Regions from separate parts of the Mesorhizobium sp. M0408 genome, predicted to be linked through region 1. Evidence: predicted binding sites of a transcription regulator. Region 1 holds the regulator's gene; each other region holds the start of a gene.
The links. The regulator LexA, encoded in region 1, represses DNA repair genes until DNA is damaged. The targets are predictions, from matches to a motif close to TGTTCNNNNTGTGTTCNG.

Region 1 (7,381 bases):
CGCCGGACCACTTCGGGCGCCAGCGGCGTCGTCGCCGTAACCATCCGGCTAACAAGATGGCCGCCGGCCGAGTGTCCGGTCAGCATCAGCGGCCCTGGAACCATCGCCGCCGCCTTGCCGATCGCCGCGCCGACTTCCTTGACGATGCCGCCAATGCGTATCTGCGGACAGAGCGTGTAGGACGGCATCGCCACCGCATAGCCGCGATCAACAGGGCCAGTGGCAAGATGCGACCAGAAACTCTTGTCGAATGCCATCCAGTAGCCGCCATGAACGAACACCACGAGTCCCTTGGGCTTGATGGCCGGCAGGAAAAGATCGAGCCGGTTGCGTGGGTTGTCGCCATAGGCCATGTCGAGCCGCGCCCTGCCCTCGGTCGAAAGCACGTCGCGGAAAACCCGCGCGGGCTCGATCCAGGCCGCCGGCCAGCGATCGCTGCCGGCTATGTTGGCGCCGTTGGCATAGGCGTTGTCCCAATCGGCAATGTGACGTTCGAACACCCTGCGCCCTCCCTGGCAATATAGCCTTGCAACGTAGCCGTGAGCATCGCGCGGCGCGTCGTCGCCAGCCTCACGATTCCAGCTCTCGCATCAATCTCAAGTGACAGCCGCCTTGATGGCGAAGCGCGCTTCCTTCCACGCACCGGTGCGCAGGATGTCCTCAAGCACTTCGACGGCCTGCCAGACATCGGCATAGCCGACATAGAGCGGGGTGAAGCCGAAGCGCATGGTCGATGGCGCGCGAAAATCGCCGATCACGCCACGTTCGATCAGCGCGCGCATGACCTGGTAGCCATGCTCATGCATGAATGAAATCTGGCTGCCGCGTTTTTCCCCATCGCGCGTGCTTTCGAGCGTGAGCCCGTAAGTGCCGCACTTTGCCTCGACAAGCTCGATGAACAGATCCGCCAGTGCGATGCTCTTCTTGCGCACCGCCGTCATGTCGACATCGTTCCAGATGTCGAGCGCGCCCTTCAGCGTGCGCATCGACAGGACCGGCTGCGTGCCGCACAGAAACCGGCGGATGCCGGTGCCGGCCGCATAGCCTGGCTCGAAGGCGAAGGGCCGTGCATGGCCCCACCAGCCGGTGAGCGGCTGCTGGATGTCGGAAAGATGCCGCTCAGCCGCATAGATGAAGGCAGGCGCGCCCGGGCCGCCATTCAGATATTTGTAGGTGCAGCCAACGGCAAAATCGGCGTTTGCCTTGTCGAGTTCGACTGGCATCGCGCCGGCGGTGTGGCAGAGATCCCAGACGATCATCGCCCCGGCTTCCTGAGCCCTGCGCGTCAGCGCCGGCATGTCGCGCAGTTCGCCCGACTTATAGTTGACGTGGTTGACCAGCACCACGGCGGTGCGTTCGTCGATCAGCTCTTCGATGGTCGGCGCGTCGACCCCCGAGAGGCGCAGCAGCGTATCTTTTCGCGTCGAAACCACACCCTCGGCCATGTAGAGGTCCGTCGGAAAACTATCGCCCTCGGCGACGATGACCTGCCGCTCCGGTCGCATGGCCATGGCGGCGTGCAGCAGCTTGTAGATGTTGACCGATGTCGTGTCGCAGACCACCGTCTGGCCGGCCGCGGCACCGATCAGGCGCCCGAGCTGGTCGCCAAGTTCAAGCGGCATGTTGAACCAGCCGGCCGTGTTCCATGCGCGGATGAGATCATGCGACCATTCTTCGGTCGCGGCCTTGTGCAGTTCATCGAAAGCGGCACGTGAAGCAGCTCCTAGCGAATTGCCGTCGAGATAGATCACTCCTTGCGGCAACACAAAGCGGTCGCGCATCGCGCGCAACGGATCCGCGGCATCCATCGCCTTTATGGCCACGAGATCGGGAATTCCTGTCATGATTTGTCTGCTCCCCCAAGATCCAACGCAACGCCGGACACGCATCGACTGTTCTTCCATTACCTGGTTGCGCGCAGCAAGGCTCCACCGGCGAGAAGCAGCCTGACCAGGCGGTGGAAACCGGGACTTAACCCGAGGTTGGCGTTTTGAATTCGTTTCGTTCACGGTGCATTGACCAAACCGCACAGTCGATACGGGTTCAATTCCGTGCCTTTTGCCGACCGACGGCCGATGCCAGTGCCGCCTTCTAGGAGGCCAGAAGGGCGCAAACGAAAGCAGAATCAAGGCGATGAGGCTCGCGGCGGTGAAAATGCGGTACGCCGGTAGGGGACGTCGTTTGTTTCCCGAGCCTTAACGCATTCATTAAACTTTAAACAGTTGCGGAACACAACTGGAACAGATAGTGTTTGTTCTGGGTTTGTTTTTCTGATTCTGTTGGGGGTCGCTATGCTGACACGCAAACAACACGAACTGCTTATGTTCATCCACGAAAGGTTGAAGGAAAGCGGTATCCCGCCTTCATTCGACGAGATGAAGGAAGCGCTCGATCTGGCTTCCAAATCCGGAATCCACCGGCTGATTACGGCGCTGGAGGAGCGCGGCTTCATTCGCCGTTTGCCCAACCGGGCCCGTGCGCTGGAGGTGCTACGCCTGCCTGACTCGATCGCCCCCGGCCTCAATGCGGCACGCAAGTTCTCGCCGAGTGTCATCCAGGGCAGCCTTGGGCAAGGCGCCCCTCGGCAGGGCAAGCCGACATCGTCGCGTGTCCCTGCAGCCGGCAATGACGACGATGTCGTCGCCGCCGTTTCGATCCCGGTAATGGGCCGCATCGCGGCCGGTGTGCCGATCGATGCCATCCAGCACCAGACGCATTCGATTTCGGTGCCGCCGGATATGATCATGGGCGGCGAGCATTATGCGCTCGAGGTCAAAGGCGATTCGATGATCGAGGCTGGCATTTTCGACGGCGACACGGTGATCATCCGCAATGCCGATACGGCGAGCCCCGGTGAGATCGTGGTGGCACTGGTCGACGAGGAGGAAGCGACGCTGAAGCGGTTCCGCCGCAAGGGCGCCTCGATCGCCCTGGAAGCCGCCAATCCGGCCTACGAGACGCGCATCTTCGGACCAGACAGGGTCAAGGTGCAGGGCAAGCTCGTCGGACTGATCCGCCGCTACTGAGCTCCGCCCTTGGCGCCGGCTTTGGGGTTGTCGGCCCTGCGGTATGGCGGCAGGCCCCGTGCCGCGCGTGAAAATTTCCGCTGCACGTGCCAGGGCCGGTATGATTTTTCGACGGCGAAGCGGATCTCGGCGCGTGTTGCCGCTTGTGGATCGAAATAGACGGCGGCACTTCCCGCGCGCGCCAGTTGCCGTTTGGTGACGACGAGGACCAGCCGGTCGTAGTAGCAGGGGTTATGGGCGGTGGCGTCGTCGATGACGATCAAGCTGGCAAAGGCGCAGGCTGGCCGCGCAGTATCGCGGTCCTTGGCTTGCGCGATGATCGCGCCGGATGGATGCATGGCAAGGCAGAGGCCGTCCGTGCAAATGAACGGCATGCCCGGCGGTAGGTCGGCCGGATCGGCAATGTCGAATTGCGGGTCGTTCTTTCCAGGCGTTTCCGGCGCGACGATGGCCTCTGATGTGAGCGCGCGTTTCCAGTTGTCGATGGTGAACTCATTCGGGCGTGCCCGGTTGACCGCGAGTTCACCGCTGCCGATCGGCAGCGCGACCAGCCGCGCGTCCTCCGAGACCAATACGTCGGGTATGCGTGTCTGCGTTGTCGTCAGCAAGCCGGCGAGCGCAAAAGGAAGTGCCGCCAGCCGCAACCAGGTCGTCGCCATGCTGGCAATGACGAGGGCGATCGTCACCAGAAGGACGGATCTCAGCGAAATCAGCCCGACCGCATCGATCGGCGAGCGCTCCGAGATCCACCCGGACAGGGCGATCATCGCCGTCAGCCCCTTGCCCATGACATAGAGGAAAGGGCCATCCGCACCGAACGGCATCGCCAGCGCGCTGAGAACGGCGAAGGGCATGACGACCAGTGAGACGATGGGCATGATGGCCAGATTGGCGAACAGGCTGAGCGGCGCCACGCGCTGGAAATGCCATATGGCGAAAAGCGCCGTGGCGCTCCCTGCAATGATCGAGGTCATCGCCAGACCGCACATGCCCAACAGGACCTTTCGAGTGGCAAAGCGTAGCGGCGACCGCCGCGGTGGCGGCGTGGTGGCCCTGCCGGCGCGGTAATCGGACCAGCCTGCATAGGCGCCGACAAGGGCCGCCGTCGCGGCGAAGGACATCTGGAAACTCGGACCGACCACCTCGTGCGGCGACACCAGGATGACCGCGATGGCCGAGATCGCCAGGTTGCGCATGGTGAGCGCGGCCCGGTCGAACAGCACGGCGATAAGCATCACCGCCAGCATGATGAAGCTGCGTTCGGCCGCAACGACAATGCCGGAAAAGACGAGGTAGGCCGCAATCGAAAAAAGCGCGGCGGCCGCGGCATATTTCTTGACCGGCCGTCGCGATGAGAAATCGGGAAACAGCGCAAAGGCACCCCGCAGCAGCGCCATGATGGTGCCGGCGACCAACGCCATATGCAGCCCCGAGATGGAGATGATGTGGTAGATGCCGGTGCGCCGCATCGCTTCGTTGATCTCCTCGGGAATGCCGGCGCGCACGCCGACGATCAGCGCAGCAGCAATCTCGCCCTCGGCACCGCCGATGCGGCTGCGGATATGGTCGGCGATCGATTCGCGCGCGTCTTCGATCGCGGAAGAAAGCTGCGCGGCAAGCGGCATGCTGCCCGACGACACGACTTTCGGATTGCCGAGAAAAAAGCCGCTGCCGCCGATACCGGCGAAATAGCTGTCGAAGGAGAAATCATAGCTGTCGGGCCGCACCGGGCCGGTCGGCGGCAGCAGCCGCACATAGCCGGTGATCTCGGAACCGGCGGTCAGCTCAGCCGGTATCTTCATCGCCGAAACGCGGACCCGTTCCGGCATGTAGCGCAGTGTCGGCCTGGCCGTTGAGATCACATCGATTGTCAGCCTGATGCGGCCGCTCGCCATGGGCTCGTACGATACGACGCGACCCGTCAGCCGCGTCGAGATTTCGGAGCCGAGCATATGCGTTCCGACACGCCATGTCTCGAACTTGGCGGCAAGTACGCCAAGCGCGCAGAGCAGCGCCACCATGAAGCACAGGCGCGTCCTGGGCCATGACCGCGAGACGACGGCACAAAGGGCCGCGAGGAGCGCGATTGCGATCGGCTGTGGAAAGGCCGGCTCCACCGACAGCCCGAAATATACGACCACCCCGCATGCGAGGAACACCGGCACCAGCAGGAAGGCGATGCCGCGGTCGAGTTCCAGGCCGGCTGCCGAGGTTACGCTGTTGCGGATACGGGACGGTGACGGGAGGCGGAAACGCCTGGGCAGGCGTACGATGGGCTCGCCCGCGGGCACGAGAACCGTTGCTGGGTCGCTGGCCGGCAGCGACGGAGCATCGAAGCGCGGAGCGGGTAGCAATGCCGGTGCCGGCAGGACAGGCGGGGGTGCGGCAAACAGCAAGCGTTCGCTGACGCCGCTGCCAACGTCCTCGCCCTCGCCCGCACCACGGCCTCGCACAGCCATCGGGTCTGCCCCTTGCGCCCTCGACCTCCTATGCTACATGAACGCGCAACGCGCGAAAGTCCGCAAACCCACTTCCTTCGCCCGCCTGAGAGTTCCATGCCCGATAAGGTCGTCACCCGTTTTGCCCCCTCGCCCACCGGCTATCTGCACATTGGCGGCGCGCGCACGGCGCTGTTCAACTGGCTGTATGCCAAGCACACAGGCGGCACGATGCTGCTGCGCATCGAGGACACCGACCGCGAGCGCTCCACCGATGCGGCAAGCGCGGCCATTCTCGACGGGCTTTCCTGGCTTGGCCTGACATGGGACGGCGAGCCGGTGTCGCAGTTCGAGCGTGCGCCGCGCCATCGCGAGGTGGCCGAGGAACTCGTTCGTATGGGCAAGGCCTATTATTGTTATGCGACGCCTGCCGAGCTAGAGGCAATGCGCGAGAGCGCACGCGCCAAGGGGCTGCCTCCCCGCTATGATGGACGCTGGCGCGACCGCGACCCGTCGGAGGCGCCGCCCGGCGCCAAGGGGGCGATCCGCATCAAGGCGCCGACAGACGGCGAGACGGTGGTGCATGACCGCGTCCAGGGCGACGTGCGCTTTCCCAACAAGGATCTCGACGATTTCATTATTCTGCGCTCGGACGGCAATCCCACCTACATGCATGCCGTCGTCGTCGACGATCACGACATGGGCATCACCCACATCATCCGCGGCGACGATCATTTGACCAACGCCGCACGCCAGACCGTAATCTATCAGGCCATGGGCTGGGAGGTGCCGTCGATGTCGCATATCCCGCTGATCCACGGTGCCGACGGCGCCAAGCTGTCGAAGCGGCACGGTGCGCTTGGCGTCGAAGCCTATCGCGCCATGGGCTACCTGCCGGAGGCGCTGCTCAACTATCTGGCGAGGCTTGGCTGGAGCCACGGCGACGATGAGATCATGTCGATCGCCGACATGATTGCATGGTTCGACATTGGCGACGTCAACAAGGGCGCCGCCCGTTTCGACTTCGCCAAGCTCGAGGCGCTTAACGGCGTGCATATGCGCCGGATGAACGACGCGGCGCTGCTCGACATCTTCATCGCCACTCTGCCCTATCTTGAAGGCGGCCCGGCAATCGCGGCGCGCCTCGACGACAGACGCAGGGCGCAACTGCTTGCCGCTTTGCCGGGCCTGAAGGAGCGCGCCAAGACGCTGGTCGAACTTGTTGAAGGGGCTGCATTCCTTTTCGTCGAGCGGCCGCTGCCGGTCGACGAGAAGGCGGCGGCGCTGCTCAGCGGTGAGGCGCGCGCGATCCTGCGGGGCGCTCATGCGGCACTAGCCACGGTTTCGGAGTGGTCTGCCGCCTCAGCCGAAGCCGCGATCCGCGACTATGCGCAGGCCGCCGGCCATAAACTCGGCGCCGTGGCCCAACCTTTGCGCGCCGCGCTCACCGGCAAAAGTACCTCGCCAGGTGTCTTCGATGTGCTGGCCGTGCTTGGCCGCGAGGAAAGCCTGGCGCGGATCGCTGATCAAATCGATTAGCAAACTGGCCCAAGAAGATTGGCATTGAAAGGTGTGTTTCGCAGTGCAACATTGGGTCTTGGCCTAATCTGCCGCGCAGATTTAATTGCGGGCGCAAATGTGCGTATTCCGATGTTTTTGACGTGTTGGGTTCAGATATTTTGCCTTTGCCGGCCTGAGGAAACAAAAAGGAGTTTGCTATGACCGAACCTGCGACAAAAATGGAATTTGGCGGCAAAACCCAGGCATCGACGGCCAAACTGGAACTCGGCGGCAAAATCCATGAATTCAAGATACGAAGTGGTTCGGTAGGACCTGACGTCATCGACATCGGTTCGCTCTACAACACCGCCGGCGTCTTTACCTACGATCCCGGTTTTACGTCGACGGCGAGCTGCG
Region 2 (7,381 bases), on a different contig from region 1:
GGTGAGGTAACGCCTTTGTCCGCTGGTGGCAAGGGCGGCCCCTGCCAGCGGTGCCGCGGTTTCCGGAATGGAATTCCGGAAGGCCGGCAAAGCGGGCGTTCGACCTTGCTCAATCGTCGCCGAGCAGGTGGTCGGTCTGGCGGCGTTCCTTCTTGGTCGGGCGACCGCTGCCGGCCTCGCGCAACGGCGGCACCGCATCCGGAAGCGCCTCGCCCTTGGGCGCGGGGGGCGGCGACATGTCCTCGTAGAGCAGGCGGGCCTCTTCGGCCGGGCCACGCCGTACGCCGGTGCCAAGGACCTTCCAGACGAAGATCCGCCGCTCCAGCGTGATGGTCAAAACGTCGCCCGGCCGGACCGTATCGGAGGCCTGCGCTGCTTTGTCGCGATTGATGCGGACGCGTCCGGCGACGACCAGCTTGGCTGCCAGCGTGCGCGATTTTACCGCGCGCGAGAAGAACAGCCACTTGTCGATGCGCTGGCGGGCATCAGTGACCATTGGACGAGCAGCCTACTTCTTCAGCTGGTCGCGCAACGCGGCGAGCTTGGCGAAGGGCGAGTCCGGGTCGAAGCGGACCGGGCGTTCCTCACGCGGCTTTGGCTGGAAGGCGGGTTTTGCGCCTTGGGCGCCGCCTTTGCCGTCCTGCCGGCCAGCCTTCCAGTCGGGCCGGTTTTCGCGCCGGTCGGGGCGTTCGCCTTGCGGCTTGCCGGCGCGCTGCTCTGCCGCCTCGCCTTGCGGCCTGGGCTTGAACTTGCTGCGGTCGAAGCGTGGCTTGCCGGCGCCGTCGCGCTGATCGTGACGCCCCTGACGGGCGGGCCGGTCGCCCGGCGTCGGCTGCCCGCCGGCATCTGCCGGCGCATCGCTGCGGCCGCCCGGCGCAGCTTGACCATTGCGCGCGCGACCGTCCCGATGATTGTCCCGGGGGCGGTTGTCATGCTGGCGATGACGCGGGCGCTGGTCGAAACGGCCCTGCCGCCATAACAGGATGGGTTTTGGCTCCTCGGCTTCTGGAGCAGCTTCGCCGGCGACGGCTCCTGCCGTCGCTGCAGGTTCGGCCGGCGATGCTTCCGTAGTGTCGGAAACCGGCGGTTCTGCCGGTGCCGCAGCCTCAGTTTCTGCCCCAAGTTCCGCCGTTGGCTCGGCCGCTGGTTCCGCAGGCGCTTCAGCAGTCGCCTCCGCGGCGGGCCGGGTCTCTTGCGTGACTTCTGCCGCAGCTTCAGGGGCTGGAGCTTCCGCGACAGGCTCTGCCGTCGCTTCGGTCACAGCTTCGGCCGCCGCCTCCGCAACAGGAGCCGCATCCGACACAGGTTCCGAAGCCTCCGCCGGCGGCTCTGCCGCGGCAGATGCTTCCGCCATCCTCGCCTGCTCGACTCGCGCAGCCTCTTCCGCCGCCTGCTTTGCAGCGGCAGCTTCACGCGCGGCATTGTCCTGTGCTTCGAGCCGCGCCTTGACCTCGGCCGCCGGTTTGGCATCGGCGCGATAGCCGAGTCCCTTCAGGATTTCTTCCATGTCGTCGGCGGTGGCGCCGAGGATCGACATCATCGGCGGCGTGACCATGAAGGACTGACCGTCATAGGCGCCGTCGGGGCGAGGGCCGAGGCCCGGCTTCCAGTTGGTCGCCGGCCGGATCAGGTCGGCCAGCCGTTCGAGAATATCGACGCGTACAGCACGCCGGCCAAGATTGCGGTAGCCGGCAAGCTTGTAGAAGGTCTTGTCGAAGGTCGGATCGATGACCACCGAGGTGCGGCCGGAGGCCAGTGCGTGAACGACATCGCCGAAGCCGGGCTTGTCCTTACCGTCGTTTCTCAGCGCCCACAGCAGCGTTATCAGCCCGGCCGGCGCCGGTTTGATCAGCGCCGGCACGAAGACATGGTAGGCGCCGAAGCGCACTCCGAGACGGCGAAGCGCCGCGCGGCCTTCCTGGTCGAGCGACTTCATCTCGTCGGCGATGTCGCGACGGTTGATGAGGCCGAGATGCTCGACAAGCTGGAAAGCGATGCCGCGGCCGATGCCGGTGATCTGCTCCGCATTCTTGAGGTCGACCAGCGGCTTCAGCAGGGATTCGATCTGGAAATTGACGAAGCGCTCGGCGCGCGCCGCAACCTTGTCGCGGGCCGGGCCGGTGAGTTGCTCGTCGGCGAGCAGAACGAGACGCGGCTTCAAAGCGTCTTCGCCGGCAACCAACGTGCCGATCGGGGCGCCGATCCAGCGCAGCGTGCCATCCGAACCCAGCGCAATGTCGCCATTGGCAGAGGCGCCGAAACGCTCGGCCCGCGACTCGAACTCGGCGGCAAGCGCCTTCTGCGCCGCCGCCCGCACCGCCTTGGCGTCTTCGCCGCCGGCGCTCTGGTCGGCGGTGAAGCGGAAACCTTGCAACTCGCCGACGTGATGGCCTTCGACGAGGACGGTTCCGGTTGGGCTGATTTCGGCTTCAGGCATCGTGTTTTCTCTAAGGCGCCGCATGAGGACGGAAGTCCTGCGGTCTACAAAACGTTTCGTCAACCGCTCATGCAGCGCATCCGACAATCTGTCTTCGATTTCGCGCGTCTTTTCCTGCCAGTGTGCCCGATCGGCCAGCCAGCCGGGCCGGTTGGAGACGAAGGTCCATGTGCGGATCTGGGCAATCCTGTGCGATAACGTGTCGATGTCGCCTTCGGTGGTGTCGGCACGGCGCACCTGCTCGGCCATGTAGTTCTCGTCGACATGGCCATGCCTGGCAAGGTCCATGTAAATGGAGGCAATCAAGTCGGCGTGCTGGGCCGGCGCGATCTTCCTGTAGTCGGGCAGCGCGCAGGCTTCCCACAGCAGCGCCACGCGCCTGGCATCGGTGGTGAGTGCCCGGACGTCCTCGTCGCGCGACAGATGCTCGAGCGCCTGCGCGTCTACTGCCGGCAGCGCGCGCGTCAGGCCTTCGACCGGGGCGTTGGTCTCAATCGAGCGCTTCAGCGCATCGAGGTTGGCGAAATCGAAATGCGCGGTACGCCACTGCAGCACTTTCACCGGGTCGAAATCATGCGCCTCGATCTTGTTGACCAGTTCATCATCCAGCGGATCGACCTGGCCGGTGACGCCGAAGGTGCCGTCGCGCAGATGCCGGCCGGCGCGGCCGGCAATCTGGCCGAGCTCGGCCGCCGTCAGGTTGCGGTACTGGTAGCCGTCGAATTTGCGATTCTGGGCGAAGGCGACGTGGTCGAGGTCGAGGTTGAGGCCCATGCCGATGGCGTCGGTGGCGACGAGGTAGTCGACGTCGCCCGACTGGAACAGCGCCACCTGGGCGTTGCGGGTGCGCGGGCTGAGTGCGCCGAGCACGACCGCGGCACCGCCCTGCTGGCGGCGGATCAGCTCGGCGATGGCATAGACCTCGTCGGCCGAGAAGGCGACAATCGCGGTGCGCCGCGGCAGGCGGGTCAGCTTCTTCGAGCCGGCATAGGCAAGATGCGACAGGCGTGGCCGGGTCACCACCGACACACCCCGCAGCAGGCGCTGCAGGATGCCGTGCATGGTAGCGGCGCCAAGCAGCAGCGTCTCCTGGCGGCCGCGCAGATGCAGGATGCGATCGGTGAAGATGTGGCCGCGTTCGAGATCGCCGGCGAGCTGGACCTCGTCGATGGCAACGAAGGCGGCGTCGGTCTCGCGCGGCATCGCTTCCACGGTGCAGACCGAGTATTTCGCGCCAGCCGGCTGGATCTTTTCCTCGCCGGTGATGAGCGCAACCTTATGGGCGCCGACCTTCTCGCAGACGCGCGTATAGACCTCGCGGGCAAGCAGCCTGAGCGGCAGGCCGATGACGCCGCTTTCGTGCGCCACCATGCGTTCGATGGCGAGGTGGGTCTTGCCGGTGTTGGTCGGGCCGAGCACGGCCGTCACGTCTCGACCCGACAGGATCAGCGGTTCAGTGTGTTTCGGATAGATGTTCATTGGCCTGGAAATAAGGCTCTCTGCCTCGCATTGTCGGGAGCGCGCCCATATTGGCCGCGTATGACAGGCGACACATAGGGATTTCGGGCACGAAGCGAAAGCGGAATATGCCGAGGGCAGGCCGATTGGTTGGTTCGAAGCCAGAAAATCTGTTCCCGATTAACAGTTGGAACGAGTCTGGAACGAATCAGCGACGAATCACTGACTCGCGCTGATTCAGGGTTTGTTCACGGCTACATCTGGGTTTTCTGTCGGCGTACCTCACCACATGCTGAATCACGGAAACTGGCCCGATTTATGCAGGCGGCATCCACGCGAGCACTGCGGTTAACCTCTGCCGGTGAATGGTCGTGGCTGGCCAATCTGCTTCGCACAACATTATGAAATTATTGATGTTTCCTAACGCGCTTTAATCATTTCGAGGGTGTTTTCAGCTCTCGCCGTTAACGTTCCGCTCAAAGCCGGAACGAATCGGCGACGAATCAGAGATAGCCGAAGTTTCTTGGTTTGTTCACCGCAGCATGTTGTGTTGTGAACAGCTTTTCCACCTAGAATCCACAGGCTGCCGGGCGGTTTTTGCACAGGCTGCGAGTTTGCCGTTAACCTTTGCGTGCCGGATTGGGGCAGCGTGCTGCATCGAGATCTTGCAACGGGAAGACCGCTATACACGGGCCGTTTTGCAGGCCCGTTCGTCCAAGCGCGTATCTGTCTCAACGTAAAGATAAACGATCAGGCGATGTACTGGCCGCCATTGGCTGATATGGTCGAGCCGGTGATGAAACCGGCATCGTCGGAAGCGAGGAAGACGACGCAGCGCGCGATTTCCTCCGGCTCGCCGAGACGGCCGACCGGGATGTGCGGGATGACGCGCTCGTTGAGGACCTTCTCGTCCATTGCCTTGACCATCTCGGTGGCGATGTACCCGGGGCAAATGACGTTGACGGTGATGCCGGCGCGCGCGCCTTCCTGGGCCAGTGCCTTGGTGAAGCCGATATCGCCGGCCTTCGAGGCCGAATAATTGACCTGGCCGGCCTGGCCTTTCTGGCCGTTGATCGAGGAGATGGTGATGATGCGACCGAACTTGCGGTCGCGCATGCCGCCCCACAACGGATGCGTCATGTTGAAGACGCCGGAAAGGTTGGTGTCGAGGACCTCTTTCCATTGCTCGCGCGTCATCTTGTGGAACATCGCGTCGCGAGTGATGCCGGCATTGTTGACCAGCACCGAGACGGGACCGAGATCGGCTTCGATCTGTTTGATGCCGGCGGCGCAGGCCTCGTAGTCGGCGACCGACCATCTATAGACCGGGATGCCGGTCGCGGCCTTGAACTTTGCCGCCGCTTCCTCATTGCCGGCGTAGTTTGCGGCGACCGAATAGCCGGCGCTTTTCAAGGCGACCGATATCGCCGCGCCGATGCCGCGCGACCCGCCTGTGACGATTGCAACCTTTGTCATGCGTTTCCCTCCCAGAGTGAATGGTGAATGGTGAATGGTTATTGCGTAAGCCCTCCGATCTTCCATTCACCATTCACCATTCACCATTCACAATTTGCCATTCATCCCATTGCTTCCACGCACATGGCAACACCCATGCCGCCGCCGATGCACAGCGTGGCAAGGCCTTTCTTGGCACTTCTGCGGCGCATCTCGTAGACCAGCGTGTTGAAGATGCGGGCGCCCGAGGCGCCGACCGGATGGCCGATGGCGATGGCGCCGCCATTGACGTTGACGATGGCCGGATCCCAGCCCATGTCCTTGTTGACGGCGCAGGCCTGCGCGGCAAAGGCCTCGTTGGCTTCGACCAGATCGAGGTCGCCGACCGACCAGCCGGCCTTGGCCAGCGCCTTGCGCGAGGAGGGGATCGGTCCCGTCCCCATGATCTGCGGGTCGACACCGGCGGTCGCCCAGGAAACGATACGCACCAGCGGTGTGATGCCGCGCCTTGCGGCTTCCGCTTCGGTCATCAGCACCACGGCGGCGGCACCGTCGTTGATGCCGGAAGCATTGGCAGCAGTCACCGTGCCTTCCTTATCGAAGGCGGGCTTGAGCTTGGTCATGGCATCGATTGTCGCGCCGTGGCGGATGTATTCATCCTGGTCGACTACGGTGTCGCCCTTCCTGCCCTTGACTGTAAAGGCAACGATCTCGTCCTTGAATTTCCCGGCTTTCTGCGCGGCCTCGGCCTTGTTCTGGGAAGCCAGTGCGAACTGGTCCTGGTCGTCGCGGGTGATCTGGAACTGGCGGGCGACGTTCTCAGCGGTGTTGCCCATATGATAGCCATAGAAGGCATCGGTCAGGCCGTCCTTGATCATGGTGTCGATCAGCTTGAAATCGCCCATCTTGACGCCACCGCGCAGATGCTGTGCATGCGGAGCCATCGACATCGATTCCTGGCCGCCGGCAACGATGATCCTCGCGTCGCCCTGGGCGATCTGCTGCATGCCGAGCGCGATGGCGCGCAAGCCCGAGCCGCAGAGCTGGTTCAGGCCCCAGGAGGTCGCCTCCTGCGGTACGCCGGCAGCCATTGCCGCCTGCCGCGCCGGGTTCTGCCCTTGAGCCGCGGTCAGGATCTGGCCGAGGATGACCTCGTCCACCTCCTTGCCGTCGACGCCGGCACGGACCAGCGCTTCCCTGACGGCGACGGCACCCAATTCATGGGCTGGGGTGTTGGCGAAGGCGCCGTTGAAGGAGCCGACGGGCGTGCGCGCTGCACTGGCGACAACGATGGCGTTGGAAGCGGACATGTTCTTCTCCAGGCTTTCGGGGAACGATTTCGGGTGCCGTCGGGGACTTTTCTTGCCCTTTCCACAACCCGAGTCAAACCCGAAATGGGCATGGCGTTCCTCCGCGGCAAGCAGGCCGCGCGTCGCTGCGATGACGGCCCATCCGTGCTGCGCAGCATAAAATGGTCCCGCACTGCACAAACTGCTTGGATTCATGACGCTTTTGCGCATATCCTTTAAAAAGGCGCAATCGTTACCGGCGGCTTACTTAAGCTGCCCGGTGTCCGGGGAGGATGCAGATGGCCGCAAAAGACGAACCTATTGTTATCAAGAAATATGCCAATCGCCGTCTCTACAATACGGGCACCAGCACCTATGTGACGCTCGAGGATCTCGCTGAAATGGTCAAAAGAGGCGAGGACTTTACTGTCCAGGACGCCAAGACCGGTGACGACATCACGCATCCGGTACTGACCCAGATCATCTTCGAGCTGGAGAACAAGGACGGGCAGAACATGCTGCCGATCCCGTTCCTGCGTCAGCTCATCGCCTATTACGGCGACCAGATGCAGATGATCGTGCCGAGCTTTCTCGAGCAGTCGATGCTGGCCTTCTCTAAGGAGCAGGAACGCTTTCGCGAGCAGATGAAAGATGCGCTCGGCAAGTCGCCGATGGACATGATGAAGATCGCGACACCAATCAAGGTGCTGGAGGAGCAGACGCGGCGCAACATGGAAATGTT
Region 3 (7,381 bases), on a different contig from region 1:
AGTCTCTTCTCCCCAGCGGGGAGAAGGTGGCCCGAAGGGCCGGATGAGGGGGACTGCCGAAGCTAATCCACCCACATCCCCGTTCGCTTGTGCCAGTCTGCGATCGACTCCTCCGGGTAGACGTCGAACACCTTGTCACCCTTGCCGATGTCGGGCTCGACCCAGTTCGCCTTGTATTTCAGCATCAGATGCACCTTCTCCGGCGGTTTCGGCAGGTCTGTGTCGATCGCCGAGGCAAACGGATGCACCAGCTCCGGCCAGGTCGGATCGTAGAGCCAGAGTGCCGTCCCGCATTTCGTGCAGAAGTTCCGCTCGCCCGTCGAGGTCTCGCGTTGCGGGTGCTCGTCGTCCTCGATCTCGGCGCGGTAGACGCCGAGATGGCGCTTGCCCTGGATTTTCAGCGTTTCGTAATCGGCGCCGAGATTGATGGCAAAACCGCCGCCGCCCTGCTGCTTGCGGCAGATCGAGCAGTAGCACAGCATGAACGGCACCGGCGTGTGGCTTTCCACCTCGAAACGCACGGCATTGCACCGGCAGGACCCTTTGAGCAGAAGCGGCATGAAAAACTCCGAGGAAATTGATTCTGAACTTGTCAGGATGGTGCCGGTTGCGTCGATGACAAGGGGAAATCCGGGTGACATGATCGCCGCATGGACAACGAGCGCATAGAAGAGCTTTTCGAAGGCCTCGGCCCGGTCAGCATCCGCAAGCTGTTCGGCGGCAAGGGCATCTATTTCGACGGCGTCATCGTCGCCATCGTCATCCGTGGCGAATTGATGCTGAAGGCCGACGCCGAAAGCGCCCCGGATTTCGAAGCGGCCGGCTGCCGGCAATGGACCTATACCGGCTCGCGCCACGGCAAGCTCGTGTCGATGCCCTATTGGAGCGTTCCCGACAGCGCCTTCGACGATCCCGACGAGATGGCGATCTGGGCACGCCGCGCCTACGAGGCAGGACGGCGCGCCGGCAAATAGGCTGCGTCATGCTTCGGCAATTCCGGGCCGCACTTCATGCCAGGTCCCGCGCCTCGGGCACGAGCGCCAGCGCTTCGGCAAAGCCAGCGCTGGTGAAGGCGGCACTCTCGACGACGAGCATAGCTGCGGCAATGCCTTCGCGCAGTGCCGCGCGTAGCGTCAGGCCGCGCAGCAGGGCAGCGATCGTGGCGCCTGCCAATGCGTCGCCGGCGCCGGCAGTATCGGTCCGCTTTTGTAGCGGCGGTGGCGAGATCGAGAACGCGCTCAATTCGTCGAAACCGAGCACTGGTTCGTCGCCGGCGGTGATCACGCCGCTTTTCAGCCCGGCGCGTATTAGGCCGTCGACGATGCCTTGATCGTCAGCATCGATGCCGACGTCGGCGAGCACGCCGGCCTCCTGCCGGTTCATGAAGGCCAGCGCCAGACGGTCGAGCACCGGCATCAGCCGCGCCGCCTTATTGGGCGAGACCGCAAGCGCAAACACCGGCTTGTCGGCGGCGAGTGCCGCCAGCCGCCCCAGCGCGGTCGACGGCAGGTTGGCGTCGCACAGCACCGCGTCGGCCGAACCGATCGCTTCCCGCACCTTGGCGCGGCGGATCTGCTTGGGAAGCGCCAGCTCGTAGAGCACCATGTCGGCAAGGCCGGCGATCAGCCCGCCGTCGCTATCGATCAGCATCGTATGGCTTGGCGTTGCTCGGTCGAGGAACACCGCCGACAGGTCGGCAATGCCGGCCTCGGTGACGGCGCGTAAAACCGTGTCGCCAAGGGCATCGCCGCCGCGCACCGAAAGCAGCGAGGCCGAGGCGCCGCGTCGCACCGCACAGCGCAAGGCGTTGAAGACGGCACCGCCGACATGCTCGCGCATCGTGCCGGGGTTGGAAGCGGCCGGCACGAAGGCGCCGGCAACCCGGCCGCGCCGCTCGATATAGGCGCCGCCCACGGCCAGGATCGTCGGGGATTTGATCATGCCGTCAAAATGCCCTTTAGCTGTTGCCCGGGGGAGACTAGGTCGCCGGGCGGAACCCTGCAATCGCGGGTCCGATTCGGTTGGTGACGGCAACGGCGCCGCATGCGAGGCGAGACACATCGGAAGCAATAATTGCGAAACAAAAATAGAACAAATAGGGATATGCGTTATTTTTCAAACCCTTGGTGCTCATTGACAAATGAGAACAAATGAGGTACATTCTTTTAAGGATTGCGGGATTGTCCGGCCTCCATTGACGACCACGGGGTGATGTATCATGGCTCAGAATTCTTTGCGGCTTGTAGAGGACAAAGCGGTGGACAAATCAAAGGCTCTGGATGCGGCGCTGTCGCAAATCGAGCGTGCCTTCGGCAAGGGCTCGATCATGCGGCTCGGCGCGAACGAGCAGGTCGTCGAGATCGAAACGGTGCCGACCGGCTCGCTTGGGCTGGACATCGCGCTTGGCGTCGGCGGTCTGCCGCGCGGCCGCATCGTCGAGATCTACGGGCCGGAAAGCTCGGGCAAGACGACGCTGGCGCTGCACACGGTGGCCGAAGCCCAGAAGAAGGGCGGCATCTGCGCCTTCGTCGATGCCGAGCACGCGCTCGACCCGGTCTATGCCCGCAAGCTCGGCGTCGATCTCGAAAACCTTTTGATCTCGCAGCCCGATACCGGCGAGCAGGCGCTGGAGATCTGCGACACGCTGGTGCGCTCCGGCGCCATCGACGTGCTGGTGGTCGATTCGGTGGCGGCGTTGACGCCGCGGGCGGAAATCGAAGGCGAGATGGGCGATTCGCTGCCCGGCCTGCAGGCCCGCCTGATGAGCCAGGCACTGCGCAAGCTCACCGCCTCGATCTCGCGCTCCAACACCATGGTCATCTTCATCAACCAGATCCGCATGAAGATCGGCGTCATGTTCGGTTCGCCCGAGACGACGACCGGCGGCAATGCGTTGAAATTCTATGCCTCGGTCCGCCTCGACATCCGCCGCATCGGCTCGGTCAAGGATCGCGACGAGGTCGTCGGCAACCAGACCCGCGTCAAGGTCGTCAAGAACAAGCTGGCGCCGCCCTTCAAGGTGGTCGAGTTCGACATCATGTATGGCGAGGGCGTCTCCAAGACCGGCGAGCTGGTCGATCTCGGCGTCAAGGCGGGCGTGGTCGAAAAGTCGGGCGCCTGGTTCTCCTACAATTCGCAGCGTCTTGGCCAGGGCCGCGAAAACGCAAAACTGTTCCTGCGCGACAATCCCGACACGGCGCGCGAGATCGAGCTGGCGCTACGGCAGAATGCCGGGCTGATCGCTGAGAAATTCCTTGAGAACGGCGGCTCCGAAAGCAGCGACGACGGTTTCGAGGACGACGCCGGGGTGATGTAGGGCAGGCGACGCCTCGCTGAGCCTCAGCCAGGTTTCGATTTGATGTTTTGATTTTGAGTTTGCGTAATCGATGCGTTTCGAACCGCCGGCCCAGGGCCGGCGGTTCGCGTTTGACGGCGAGGCAGACGCATTTCAAGGCGCTGGTGAAAGCCGGGATTTGAGCCCATTTGGTGTTTCTGGACAGGCTGCGGTGCGACCGCTAAAAGGCCATGTCTATTTTCCGCCGGCAGCCGGCGGTTCTCTCGAAAAGGCAGTATTCATGAGTGGCGTCAACGAGATCCGGTCGGCATTTCTCGACTATTTTCGCAAGGAAGGTCACGAGGTCGTCGCGTCAAGCCCGCTGGTGCCGCGCAACGACCCGACGCTGATGTTCACCAATGCCGGCATGGTGCAGTTCAAGAACGTTTTCACCGGTCTGGAGAAGCGGCCGTATTCGCGCGCCACGACTGCCCAGAAGAGTGTTCGCGCCGGCGGCAAGCACAACGACCTCGACAATGTCGGCTACACCGCGCGCCACCTGACCTTCTTCGAGATGCTCGGCAATTTCTCCTTCGGCGACTATTTCAAGGAGCGGGCCATAGAGCTTGCCTGGAACCTGATCACCAGGGAGTTCGGGCTGAAGAAGGACAAGCTGCTGGTCACCGTCTACCACACCGACGACGAGGCGGCCTCGTACTGGAAGAAGATCGCCGGCCTTTCGGACGATCGCATCATCCGCATCGCGACTTCGGACAATTTCTGGGCAATGGGCGACACTGGACCTTGCGGGCCGTGTTCGGAGATATTCATCGACCGTGGCGAGCATATCTGGGGCGGCCCTCCCGGCAGCCCCGAGGAGGATGGCGACCGTTTCCTTGAATTCTGGAACCTGGTGTTCATGCAGTACGAACAGGTGACGAAGGAGGAGCGCGTCGACCTGCCGCGTCCGTCGATCGACACAGGCATGGGCCTCGAGCGCATGGCATCCATCCTGCAAGGGGTTGAAAGCGTCTTCGAAACCGACCTGTTCCGCCACCTGATCGACGCTGCGTCGTCGGCGCTTGGCAAAGGTCCGGATGCGGACGCCGTCGCATCGTTGCGCGTCATCGCCGATCACCTGCGTTCGTCCTGCTTCCTGGTCGCCGACGGCGTGCTGCCGTCCAACGAAGGACGCGGCTACGTGCTTCGTCGCATCATGCGCCGCGCTATGCGCCACGCGCAGTTGCTCGGCGCCCGCGATCCGCTGATGTGGCGCCTGGTGCCGGCACTGGTCCGCGAGATGGGCCAAGCCTACCCGGAACTGGTGCGCGGCGAACAGATGATCACCGAAACGCTGAAGCTGGAAGAGACGCGCTTCCGCAAGACGCTGGTGCGCGGCTTGGGCTTGCTTTCGGAGGCGACGGAAAAGCTGGCCTCCGGCGACATGCTGGATGGCGAGACAGCGTTCAAGCTCTACGACACCTATGGCTTTCCGCTCGATCTGACGCAGGACGCGCTGCGCCAGCGCAACATCTCGGTCAACCTTGCCGGCTTCACCGAGGCGATGGAGCGGCAGAAAGCGGAGGCGCGCAAAAGCTGGGCCGGCTCCGGCGACGTGGCGACCGAGACGGTATGGTTTCCGGTGCGCGAGAACGCCGGCGCCACCGAGTTCCTCGGCTATGAGACCGAGCAGGCGGAAGGCCTCATCCAAGCGCTGGTCAGGGGCGGCAAGACCGTCGACAGCGCCGGCAAAGGTGACGCCGTTGCCGTGGTTGTCAACCAGACGCCGTTCTATGGCGAGTCCGGTGGCCAGATGGGCGACACCGGCGTCATTTCGGGCGACGGGTTCTCGATCGAAATATCCGATACCCAGAAGAAGGCCGATGGGCTTTTCGTCCATCTCGGCAAGGTGGCTAACGGCACGGTCAAGACGGGCGCGACCGTCGAGCTGAAGGTGGACCACGCGCGTCGCTCCAGGCTGCGCGCGAACCATTCCGCCACGCATCTGATCCATGAGGCGCTGCGCGAGGTGCTGGGTACCCATGTGGCGCAGAAGGGCTCGCTGGTCGCGCCCGAGCGTCTGCGCTTCGACATTTCGCACAACAAGCCGATCTCGCCTGGCGAGCTCGAAGAGGTCGAGCGCATGGCAAACGAGATCGTCGTTCAGAACGGCCCTGTAACCACGCGGCTGATGTCTGTCGACGACGCCATTGCCGAAGGCGCCATGGCGCTGTTTGGCGAGAAATATGGCGATGAAGTGCGCGTCGTTTCGATGGGCACGGGCTTGCATGGCGCCAAGGCCAACCGGCCTTATTCGGTCGAGCTATGCGGCGGCACGCATGTCAGGGCGACCGGCGATATCGGCCTGGTGCGCATCGTGTCCGACAGCGCGGTCGCTGCCGGCGTGCGCCGCATCGAGGCGTTGACCGGCGAGGCGGCCAGAAAGCATCTCGACGAACAGGACAAGCGGTTGAAGGCGGCCGCCGCCGCGTTGAAGATTTCGCCGGCCGATGTGCCGGCCCGCGTCGAGGCGCTGCTGGACGAACGCAAGAAGCTCGAAAAGGAGCTGATCGAGGCGCGCAAGAAGCTGGCGCTGGGCGATCGCTCGCCAGCCGGTGTGCCTGCGGAAAACGAAACCATTGCCGGTGTCGGTTTTCTCGGCAAGGCGGTATCGGGCGTCTCGCCAAAGGATCTTAAGCCGTTGGCCGATGCCGGCAAGAAGTCGCTCGGCTCCGGCATCGTCGTCTTTGTCGGCGCCGGCGAGGACAACAAGGCGAGCGTCGTCGTCGCCGTCACCGATGATCTGGCCGGCCGCTTCAACGCCATCGATCTGGTGCGCGTCGCGTCCGCGGCATTGGGCGGGCAGGGCGGCGGCGGGCGACCCGATATGGCTCAGGCCGGCGGCCCGGACGCCTCGAAGGCCGAAGACGCGATCGCTGCGGTGAAAGCGGCTCTCGAAGCGGCGTGAACCTGCACCGGGGGCGGCACGGCCGAAATGGCGCGCCGCCCAGCGGATATCTTTGAGAGCCGATATGCCGACGCTGACGATGTATCAGGTCGATGCCTTTGCCGAACGGGCCTTCCAGGGTAACCCTGCCGCCGTTCTCCTTTTAGAGGAATGGCTGTCGGAGCAGGTAATGCAGGCCATCGCCAACGAAAACAATCTTGCTGAAACCGCGTTTGTGCGGCCGAATGGCAAAGGTTGGGATTTGCGCTGGTTCACGCCGGTCCATGAAGTCGACTTCTGCGGCCACGCCACTCTTGCGGCCGCCCATGTGCTGGCTACGGAATACAATGGTCAGGGCGAAATGGCCTTCGCCACCCGGGTCGGCGAGCTGCGGGTTTCCCGGTGGGAAGGGGGCTATCAGCTCGATCTGCCTTGTTTTCCGCCGCAGCCCATCGAGGAAGAGCTGAACTCGGCGCTGCAAGCGATATTGCCTCAGCGGCCGGTTGCGAGCTTCCGCAATTTCGAGAACCTGTTTGTCGAGCTTGCCGACGAGACAACCGTGCGATCTTTCGTTCCCGATCTGCTCAGGATCGGACGTTTTCATTCTCTCGGCCTGGTTATTACCGCGCCTGGGCGAGCCCACGATTTCGTCTCCCGTTACTTCGTGCCCGGGGCGGGCATTCCCGAGGATCCGGTTACCGGCTCCATTCATGCGACGCTGGTACCTTATTGGGCTGAAAAACTCGGCAAGACGCATCTGTCGGCATTCCAATGCTCGCAGCGCGGCGGGCATTTGCTATGCAAACTGGCCGGAGATCGCGTGCTGATCACAGGCCGTGCGAAGACCTTTATGAAGGCGGAGATCTACCTTCCCGATTAAGCGGCTTGGCTCCGGTTCCTCGCCCCCACGAAGTGGGGGAGAGGTGGCCGCGAAGCGGCCGGAGAGGGGGCCTGCGCAATCAAAAGGCGCTTTAGGAATGCGCCGATTTCCCCTCTCCGTCTCGGCTTCGCCGAGCCACCTCTCCCCGCAAGCGGGGCGAGGAACCCAGGTCGTGCGAAGTTGCCGCGCCTCGCGGCGGTTTCACCCTGCCTTTTCGGTTTTCGCAAAATTCGCGCGTTGAGTGATGCGCGCATACCAATCCCGAATCTCGGCAAACTCG
Region 4 (7,381 bases), on a different contig from region 1:
CACCGGCGGCACCGGCTTCACCGGCCGCGACGTGACGCCGGAAGCGCTGGAGCCGATCTTCGAAAAGCGCATGGACGGCTTTTCCGAAGTGTTCCACCGCATCTCCTACGACAAGATCGGCACTTCGACGGTCCAGAGCCGGGCAACCGGCGGCGTCGTCAATGCCACCTTCGTCTTCGTGCTGCCGGGCTCGCCCGGCGCCTGCAAGGACGCCTGGGACGGCATCTTGAAGCCGCAGCTCGACTACCGGCACATGCCCTGCAACTTCGTCGAGATCATGCCGCGGCTGGACGAGCATTTGCGGCGCGGCTGAGACGAACCGAGGTATCAGCCAAGCGACCTCGGTTTAGCGAATGACCGGCTCGCCGTGAAAACGCCGGCGCGACGGCGGCGAGACGCCGAAGCCAACCTCCATCATCAGCCGCGGCGTGCGCGTCGGCACGGTGCCCATATGGAAGCCGAACGGATCCTCGACAAAGCCGAGGCCGGCCGGCCCGGTCAGCGTGACCGGGCTCTGCTCGCCGTAGACGCCCAGCACCTCTTCCGCCGAATGGCCGACCAGCAGCGTCAGCTGATGCTTCAGGATGCGGCGGTTGTGGGAGCCGCGGACATAGACATGCGGCCCAGTGTCGGCGTCGACCGGCACCAGGTAGAAAAAGAATTTCAGCATGCGCCAGTCGTCGAGGTCGAAATGGTATTTGCCGAGCGAGGCCATGTTCTTGTCGGCGTCCGAGACGCCACCGGTCGGAAAGCTCCACCAGACGCGGGTGGTGATCAGCTTGGCCTGACTGCCGAGATAGTGTGCCGCGACGTCGAGAAGCAGCGGATCACGTTGCACGGCGACCGCAGCGCTGCAGTCGAGGACCCGCTCGAAATAGTGACCGCTGAGCAGCGGGCGGCCGAAATGCTTTTCGGCATCGGCGTGTTTTTCGGGCAGGAATTCCAGCCGGCGGTCGAAATTGCCGAAGCATGGCGTGCGCTCGGCGAAGCGGGCAATCTCCTCATGGATGGCGGCCGGCAGCATCAGGCCCGAATAGAGCCCCTCGGTGCGCAGCGCGCCGACGACGGCATCGCGGTCGACGCCGGCGAACATCGTTTCACCGACATTGCGCGCCGGCCGAACGGGCTTTGCACCGCGCCAGTGCAGCCGCCGCGCCGGCATGGTGCGGGCCAGCATGAACATCGGCAGCCATGCCGGATTCTCGCGAAGGTCGGAAAGATAGGTCGGGATGCGGGCGGCGATGCGGCGCAGCGTACCGCCGTTGCGTGCGATCGCCTCGAGGCTTGCAGCGCCGGACTTGTCAGGGCTTGAAAGGGTCATCGGGGTCCTCACAATATCGAGGGAACAGCATCGACGTTAGTCGTCGCCGCTCCGGCACACCCCAAAACCCTATTCGCCCATATCGCCGGGAATGGTAACCCCCAGCCAGATTTTGTGCAATGCACAATAAACGACGACCCGCCAGAAAATTTGTTTGGGCGGGGTTCCCTGAACCGGCACGGTAAGCCGTCACTTCCGCGGCGCGACCCAGATCTCGGCGTGGAGCCTCCTGGTCGCCAGGCCGCGGGCGATCGCTTCGGCGCTGCGGGCATTCTTCGACAGCGCGGCGGCCTGACGCTTGCTGATCACCAAGCCTTCGGCGAGAGCGCGATTTCCGGCAAAGACCCGTGACAGGAACGGCGCGCGGCTGCCGCGTGCCCGCGAAAATCGCGCCGCCATGGTTTGCCTCGCCGTATGGGCGACGACCTCGTCGATCCAGCCCTCTCCCAGCCGCGCTCCCGGTTCCAGCAAAAGCAGCCAGTCGCCCTTGGCCTGCCTGATGCCGGCGGCGATGCCGCCGCTGACATAGTGGCAGCCGGCATGTTCGGCGACGCGGTGCGTCTGATCGGTCGAGCCGGTATCGCAGACGAGAACGTCGCGCACCACGCCTTCGACCGCGCCGCTGATCAGCGAGGCGAGCGTGCGGGCAAGGCCCTCCTCGTCATTCAGGGTTTCGATCAGGACGCTGAGCATGTCTAGCCGAATAGCGGAAAGCGGTGGGCAGCGCCAGTTTTTGCGGCGCGCCGCGAATAAGTTCTTGCTTTGTTCTCATCAAAGCGATAGGAATACATTCATGAGCAGAGCGATTCGACAGCGGGCGGACAGTCCCTGGGAAAGGGCCAAAATGGAACAGATCGTGCGTGCCGATATTGCAGCCTTCGGCGCTGGCAGGGCCGAGATGGCGAATGCGATGATCGAGCAGAGCGGCATGCGCGTCCGCCCGGACCGCAATCGCGGCAGGTCGGCGGGCATCAATCCGTCCGGCCGTTTCGAGCCGGTCAGCCGGCATGTGTTCGACGACGGCTGGAATTCGCTGGAGGAGCTGCCGCCGTTCAAGACCGAGGTACAGGTCGAGAAGCCGCGCACCATCATCACCCGCAACGAATCGCCCGACATCTCCTTCGACCGCTCGATCAACCCCTATCGTGGCTGCGAACATGGCTGCGTCTATTGTTTCGCGCGGCCGACGCACAGCTTCATGGGGCTGTCGCCGGGGCTGGATTTCGAATCGAAGCTGTTTGCCAAGCCGGATGCGGCGCGGCTGCTCGACAAGGAATTGTCCAGGGATAATTACCAGCCGCGCACCATCGCCATCGGCACCAATACCGATCCCTACCAGCCGATCGAGAAGCAATACCGGATCATGCGCGAGATCCTCGAAGTGCTGGAGGCGCGCGGCCATCCGGTCGGCATCGTCACCAAATCGGCGCTGGTGACACGTGACATCGACATTCTGTCGCGCATGGCCGAGCGCGGGTTGGCCAAGGTGGCGCTGTCGGTGACGACATTGGACAGGATGCTGGCCAGAACGATGGAGCCGCGCGCGTCGACGCCGACCAAGCGGCTGGAGGCGATCAGGCAGCTTTCGGATGCCGGCATACCGGCCTCGGTGATGGTCGCGCCGATCATCCCCGGACTGACCGACCCGGAGATGGAGCGCATCCTCGATTCGGCACGGGCAGCGGGTGCGCGCGAGGCCGGTTATGTGCTGCTGCGCCTGCCGCTGGAGGTCGCGCCAATCTTCAAGGACTGGCTGCTGCGCCATTATCCCGATCGCTATCGCCACGTCATGTCGCTGATCCGTTCGATGCGCGACGGCAAGGACTACGATTCGGAATGGGGCAAGCGCATGAAAGGCTCCGGTCCCTATGCCTGGCAGATCGGCCGGCGTTTCGAGATCGCTGCCAAACGGCTCGGCCTCAACGCCGAGCGGCGCTCGCTCAGGACCGACCGGTTCGTCCCCGCTGCCAAGGCAACCGAGCAGCTGATGCTGCTGTGACAAAGCGTCTCGCGCCAGCCGGTTGAAACGGCCGGCAACAGGCAAAAATCCCGTCCGGCCTGTCCTGTCCCCGGGCTTGCAGACGGTAGCCCCTCCTGGTCCGGTGCCCCGCCCGACCCGGAGGGACTTGCGGAGAATCGGAGCCGATGCGAACCTCGCCGCACCATGGCTCGCCCGCGTTCCGATTCTCCGCTTCTCTTCGAAATTGTCGAGAAACCCGACTTCTCGTTCGAGACGAAGGCGATGGCCGAAGGCCTGTGGCCGGTGGCGGGGATGGACGAGGCCGGCCGCGGCCCGCTCGCCGGGCCGGTGGTGGCGGCAGCGGTGGTGCTCGATCCCGCCAACATCCCCGACGGCCTCGACGATTCCAAGCGGCTGACGCATTTGCAGCGTGAGGCGCTGTTCCTGAAAATCCTCGGCTCCGCACTCGCCGTATCGATGGCCTCGGTCAGTGCCGAAGGCATCGATGCCTCCAACATTCTCAAGGCCAGCCTGGAGGCGATGCGCCGTGCCGTGGCCGGCCTGTCAATCCGGCCGAAGCTGGCACTGGCCGACGGCCGCGACGTGCCGCCCGGCCTGCCCTGCGAGGGCAAAGCACTGATCAAGGGCGACCAGCGCTCGCAGTCGATCGCCGCAGCCTCGATCGTCGCCAAGGTGATGCGCGACCGTATGATGTGCGGCTGCGGCAGCCATCATGCGCATTACGGCTTCGAGCTGCATATGGGCTACGCCACTGTCCGCCATCGCACGGCGATCGATCTGCACGGGCCAGTGGCACGGCTGCACCGCGCCTCCTTCGCGCCGTTCCGGTTCGGCGGCACCGAGGTGCTGGAGGAAGAGGGTTTTTCGGGTTTGGATTGAGCGACCCTGTCGGCTAGGCGTAATCTCCCCCCTTGAGGGGGAGATGTCGCCAAAGGCGACAGAGGGGGTCGGTACGTCCTGGCGCGACGCCATGCGGGACGAAAGAGAAGGGCTGGCGCCTCACGCGCGGCTACCCCCTCTGGCCTGCCGGCCATCTCCCCCTCGAGGGGGGAGATTACGCGCTTGGCCGCTTTCGCTAACAAAAAAGCCGCCAGGTTTCCCGGGCGGCTTTCGATGAATTTCTCGATGAAGTCGCTTAATTCAGCTTCGACTTCAAATCCTGCAGCGAGGCGTTGAACAGGTCGGCGCCGGCCTTGGCGTCGATCTTGCCGGCCAGCAGCGCGCGCGCGGCCTCTACCGCGATATCGACGGCGCTGGCACGCACTTCGCCGATTGCTTCGCGCTCGGCCTGGCCGATCTTCTGCTCGGCCAAAGCGGTACGCCGGGCGACATAGTCCTCGGTCTTCTTGTGCGCCTCGGCGGCAAGCATGTCGGCTTCACGCTTGGCGGCGGCAACGATGGCCGCGGCCTCCTGCTCGGCTTCCTTGCGCTTGCGCTGGTATTGGCCAAGCAGCTGCTGGGCTTCTTCGCGCAACCGGCGCGCCTCCTCGAGCTCGCTGCTGATCTTGTCGGCACGCGCATCGAGCGCCTTGGCGATCATGCCCGGCACCTTGATGTAGATGGCGATGCCGAGGAAGATTACGAGAGCAACCGTTGCCCAAAGCGTCGCGAGAGATGTGGCGTCCATGATGCGCTCCTCACCCGGCCACGGATTTGACCGCGGCCGCGATTTCGGCCTTGCTGGCCTTGCCGCCGACAAGCGCCTCGACGATGGCCGAAGCGGTGTCCTCGGCGATCGTGCCGACTTCCTTCATGGCATTGGCCTTGATGGAAGATATGCGCGCCTCGGCCTCGCCAAGCTTCTGGTCAAGCGCTGCCTCGATCGTCTTGCGGGCAGCTTCGGCTTCCGCCTTGGCCGCATCGTTGGCCTGCTGACCGATCGCATTGGCCTTGCCCTTGGCTTCCGCCAATTCCTGCTCATAGGCGGCAACGGCGGCATCGGCCTCGCCTTTCAGCCGGGCAGCATGATCGAGATCCTGCGTGATGCGGTCGTTGCGCACGTCGATGATGCCGCCAACGCGCGGCATCACCACCCGTTTCAAGAAGAGATAGAACAGCCCGAAAGTGATTGCCAGCCACACCAGCTGTGACGGGTACGTCGCCGGATTGAATGGCGGAAACGTGCCGTGCGCCTCGGCGGGCACGCCGGTGGCGGCGTGCGTGTCGCCTTCCGTTGCGGCGGGCGCGGACTCTTGCGCAAAGGCAGATGTCACGAACATGGACTATCCCCGAAATTCAGGCCCGCCGCAGGATCGCGGCCGGCCTGTTCAATTCTTCCCAACGTTCAGCCGAACAAGTATTCAGCCGAACAGGGCGAGAAGCGCGATGAGAAGCGAGAAAATACCCAGCGCTTCGGTCACGGCGAAGCCGAAAATCAGACGGCCGAACTGGCCGTCGGCGGCCGACGGGTTGCGCAGCGCGCCCGCCAGATAGCTGCCGAAGATGTTGCCGAGGCCAATGCCCGCGCCGCCCATGCCGAGGCATGCGATGCCGGCGCCGATGTACTTTGCTGCTTCTGCGTCCATTTATTCAACTCCTTTGGATCTAAAATTCCGTTGCGATTCCATCCGGCGGCAATGCCGGAAACTCTAAATCAGTGCGAAGGGTGCAGGGCGTCGTTCAGATACATGCAGGTCAGCACGGCGAAGACGTAGGCCTGCAAAAGCGCCACGAGCAACTCCAGAGCCGTCAAAGCCACGGCCATCGCCAGCGGCAGGACCGAACCCGCAATGCCAAGCGTGCCGAGAGCGCTGAGGCTGACGACAAAGCCCGAGAACACCTTCAGCGTGATGTGGCCGGCCAACATATTGGCGAACAGACGAACCGAGAGGCTGACCGGGCGCGAGACGAAGGAAATCACTTCGATCGGAACGACAAGCAACATCATCACGATGGGCACGCCTTTCGGCACGAACAGCTTCAGGAAGCCGAGACCGTGCTTCATGAAGCCGTAGACGATCACGGTTCCGATCACCAGCGCAGCGAGGCCGAAAGTGACGATGATGTGGCTGGTGACGGTGAAGAAATACGGGAACAGGCCAAGCAGGTTGGCGACAAGCACGAACATGAACAGCGAAAACACCAAGGGGAAGAACTTCATGCCTTGCGTGCCCGCGGCGTCCCTCAGCATATTGCCGACAAATTCATAGGCCATTTCCGAGACCGACTGAAGGCGGCCGGGAATGAGGCTGCGGCCCGACGTGCTGAGGTAGAGAAACGCCGATGCGACAGCAACCGTCGCAAGCATGAACAGAGCCGAATTGGTGAAAGACAGGTCGTAGCCGCCGATGTGAATCGGAATGATCGGATGGATCTGGAATTGGTGGATCGGATCGACCTTGTCAGCAGCCACTTTAAATCCCCATCAAAGCCGCAGACGGCTTCAGTATCCTGTTCAATGCGCCGGCATGCGACGCCTCAATTCATTCTTTCGGATCGCGCGGCTTGTCGCCCGTTCCGAATTCCGACACAAGCCCGGCTGAACGCAGGACATTGAGCACGCCGGCGCCAAAACCCAGCAGCAGCCCGACTATCAGACCCCATGGCGATGTCCCCGCCACGCGATCGATAAACCAGCCGAGAGCCGCACCGACCACTATCCCGGCGATGAACTCGCTGGACAGCTTGAGCGCCTGGCCGTACCCGGCCGCACTACCCGCTTTCGCGTCGTCTTTCCCCTCGAGCCGGTCCGGCCGCCTTGTCGCAAGCGATGCTTCAAGGTCGCGCCGGCGGCGCTCAAGATCCTCGTCGCGGATATCGGCTTCATGCTGCTTGCCGCGGCCGGTTTTTCCGGTTCCGTCTGGCCCATTCTTGTCGGCCACGCAACCCCCCTGCCCGGTCAGACCGTCACCGTCCGTCCGCTTCTTAAAGTCGCCGGCAACATAGTTAGAGGGTCCGCGCCCGTCAAGCCACGGGCGGACGTTCAAGCTCAAGTATTTTTTTGTTATAAATCAGCTACTTGCTCGGGTGCGACATCGTGCCCGACGCGGCCTCTGGCGGGCTGCGGCCGAATCCCTACGGCGACGGGCCTTCGATCGGCCGCTCTCGCGCGAAAGATGCAAGGGCTGCCCGAGCACTCA

Region 2: NKI67_RS04475 (helicase-related protein) is a predicted target of LexA. The motif match lies at 4,084-4,101, and genes of this name have one in related genera.
Region 3: recA (recombinase RecA) is a predicted target of LexA. The motif match lies at 2,077-2,094, and genes of this name have one in related genera.
Region 4: NKI67_RS03875 (PA0069 family radical SAM protein) is a predicted target of LexA. The motif match lies at 2,074-2,091, and genes of this name have one in related genera.

Annotation. Positions count from the first base shown of each region.
Region 1 is NZ_JAMYRO010000013.1:169,599-176,979, forward strand. It holds gene NKI67_RS17505 (hormone-sensitive lipase) at 1-500, opposite strand, end outside; gene kynU (kynureninase) at 597-1,844, opposite strand; gene lexA (transcriptional repressor LexA) at 2,292-3,026, shown strand; gene NKI67_RS17520 (ComEC/Rec2 family competence protein) at 3,020-5,485, opposite strand; gene gltX (glutamate--tRNA ligase) at 5,582-7,003, shown strand; gene gltA (citrate synthase) at 7,183-7,381, shown strand, end outside.
Region 2 is NZ_JAMYRO010000003.1:90,485-97,865, reverse strand. It holds gene NKI67_RS04480 (RNA-binding S4 domain-containing protein) at 110-496, opposite strand; gene NKI67_RS04475 (helicase-related protein) at 509-3,916, opposite strand; gene phbB (acetoacetyl-CoA reductase) at 4,646-5,371, opposite strand; gene NKI67_RS04465 (acetyl-CoA C-acetyltransferase) at 5,473-6,660, opposite strand; gene phaR (polyhydroxyalkanoate synthesis repressor PhaR) at 6,939-7,381, shown strand, end outside.
Region 3 is NZ_JAMYRO010000019.1:141,233-148,613, reverse strand. It holds gene NKI67_RS22630 (GFA family protein) at 63-560, opposite strand; gene NKI67_RS22625 (TfoX/Sxy family protein) at 651-974, shown strand; gene NKI67_RS22620 (PfkB family carbohydrate kinase) at 1,009-1,941, opposite strand; gene recA (recombinase RecA) at 2,219-3,316, shown strand; gene alaS (alanine--tRNA ligase) at 3,576-6,242, shown strand; gene NKI67_RS22605 (PhzF family phenazine biosynthesis protein) at 6,307-7,101, shown strand; gene NKI67_RS22600 (glutathione S-transferase family protein) at 7,303-7,381, opposite strand, start outside.
Region 4 is NZ_JAMYRO010000002.1:355,391-362,771, forward strand. It holds gene moaB (molybdenum cofactor biosynthesis protein B) at 1-313, shown strand, start outside; gene NKI67_RS03865 (phytanoyl-CoA dioxygenase family protein) at 347-1,321, opposite strand; gene NKI67_RS03870 (glycosyltransferase) at 1,511-2,014, opposite strand; gene NKI67_RS03875 (PA0069 family radical SAM protein) at 2,166-3,320, shown strand; gene rnhB (ribonuclease HII) at 3,486-4,181, shown strand; gene NKI67_RS03885 (F0F1 ATP synthase subunit B) at 4,438-4,929, opposite strand; gene NKI67_RS03890 (F0F1 ATP synthase subunit B) at 4,940-5,521, opposite strand; gene NKI67_RS03895 (F0F1 ATP synthase subunit C) at 5,603-5,827, opposite strand; gene NKI67_RS03900 (F0F1 ATP synthase subunit A) at 5,896-6,654, opposite strand; gene NKI67_RS03905 (AtpZ/AtpI family protein) at 6,725-7,123, opposite strand; gene NKI67_RS03910 (cell wall hydrolase) at 7,379-7,381, opposite strand, start outside.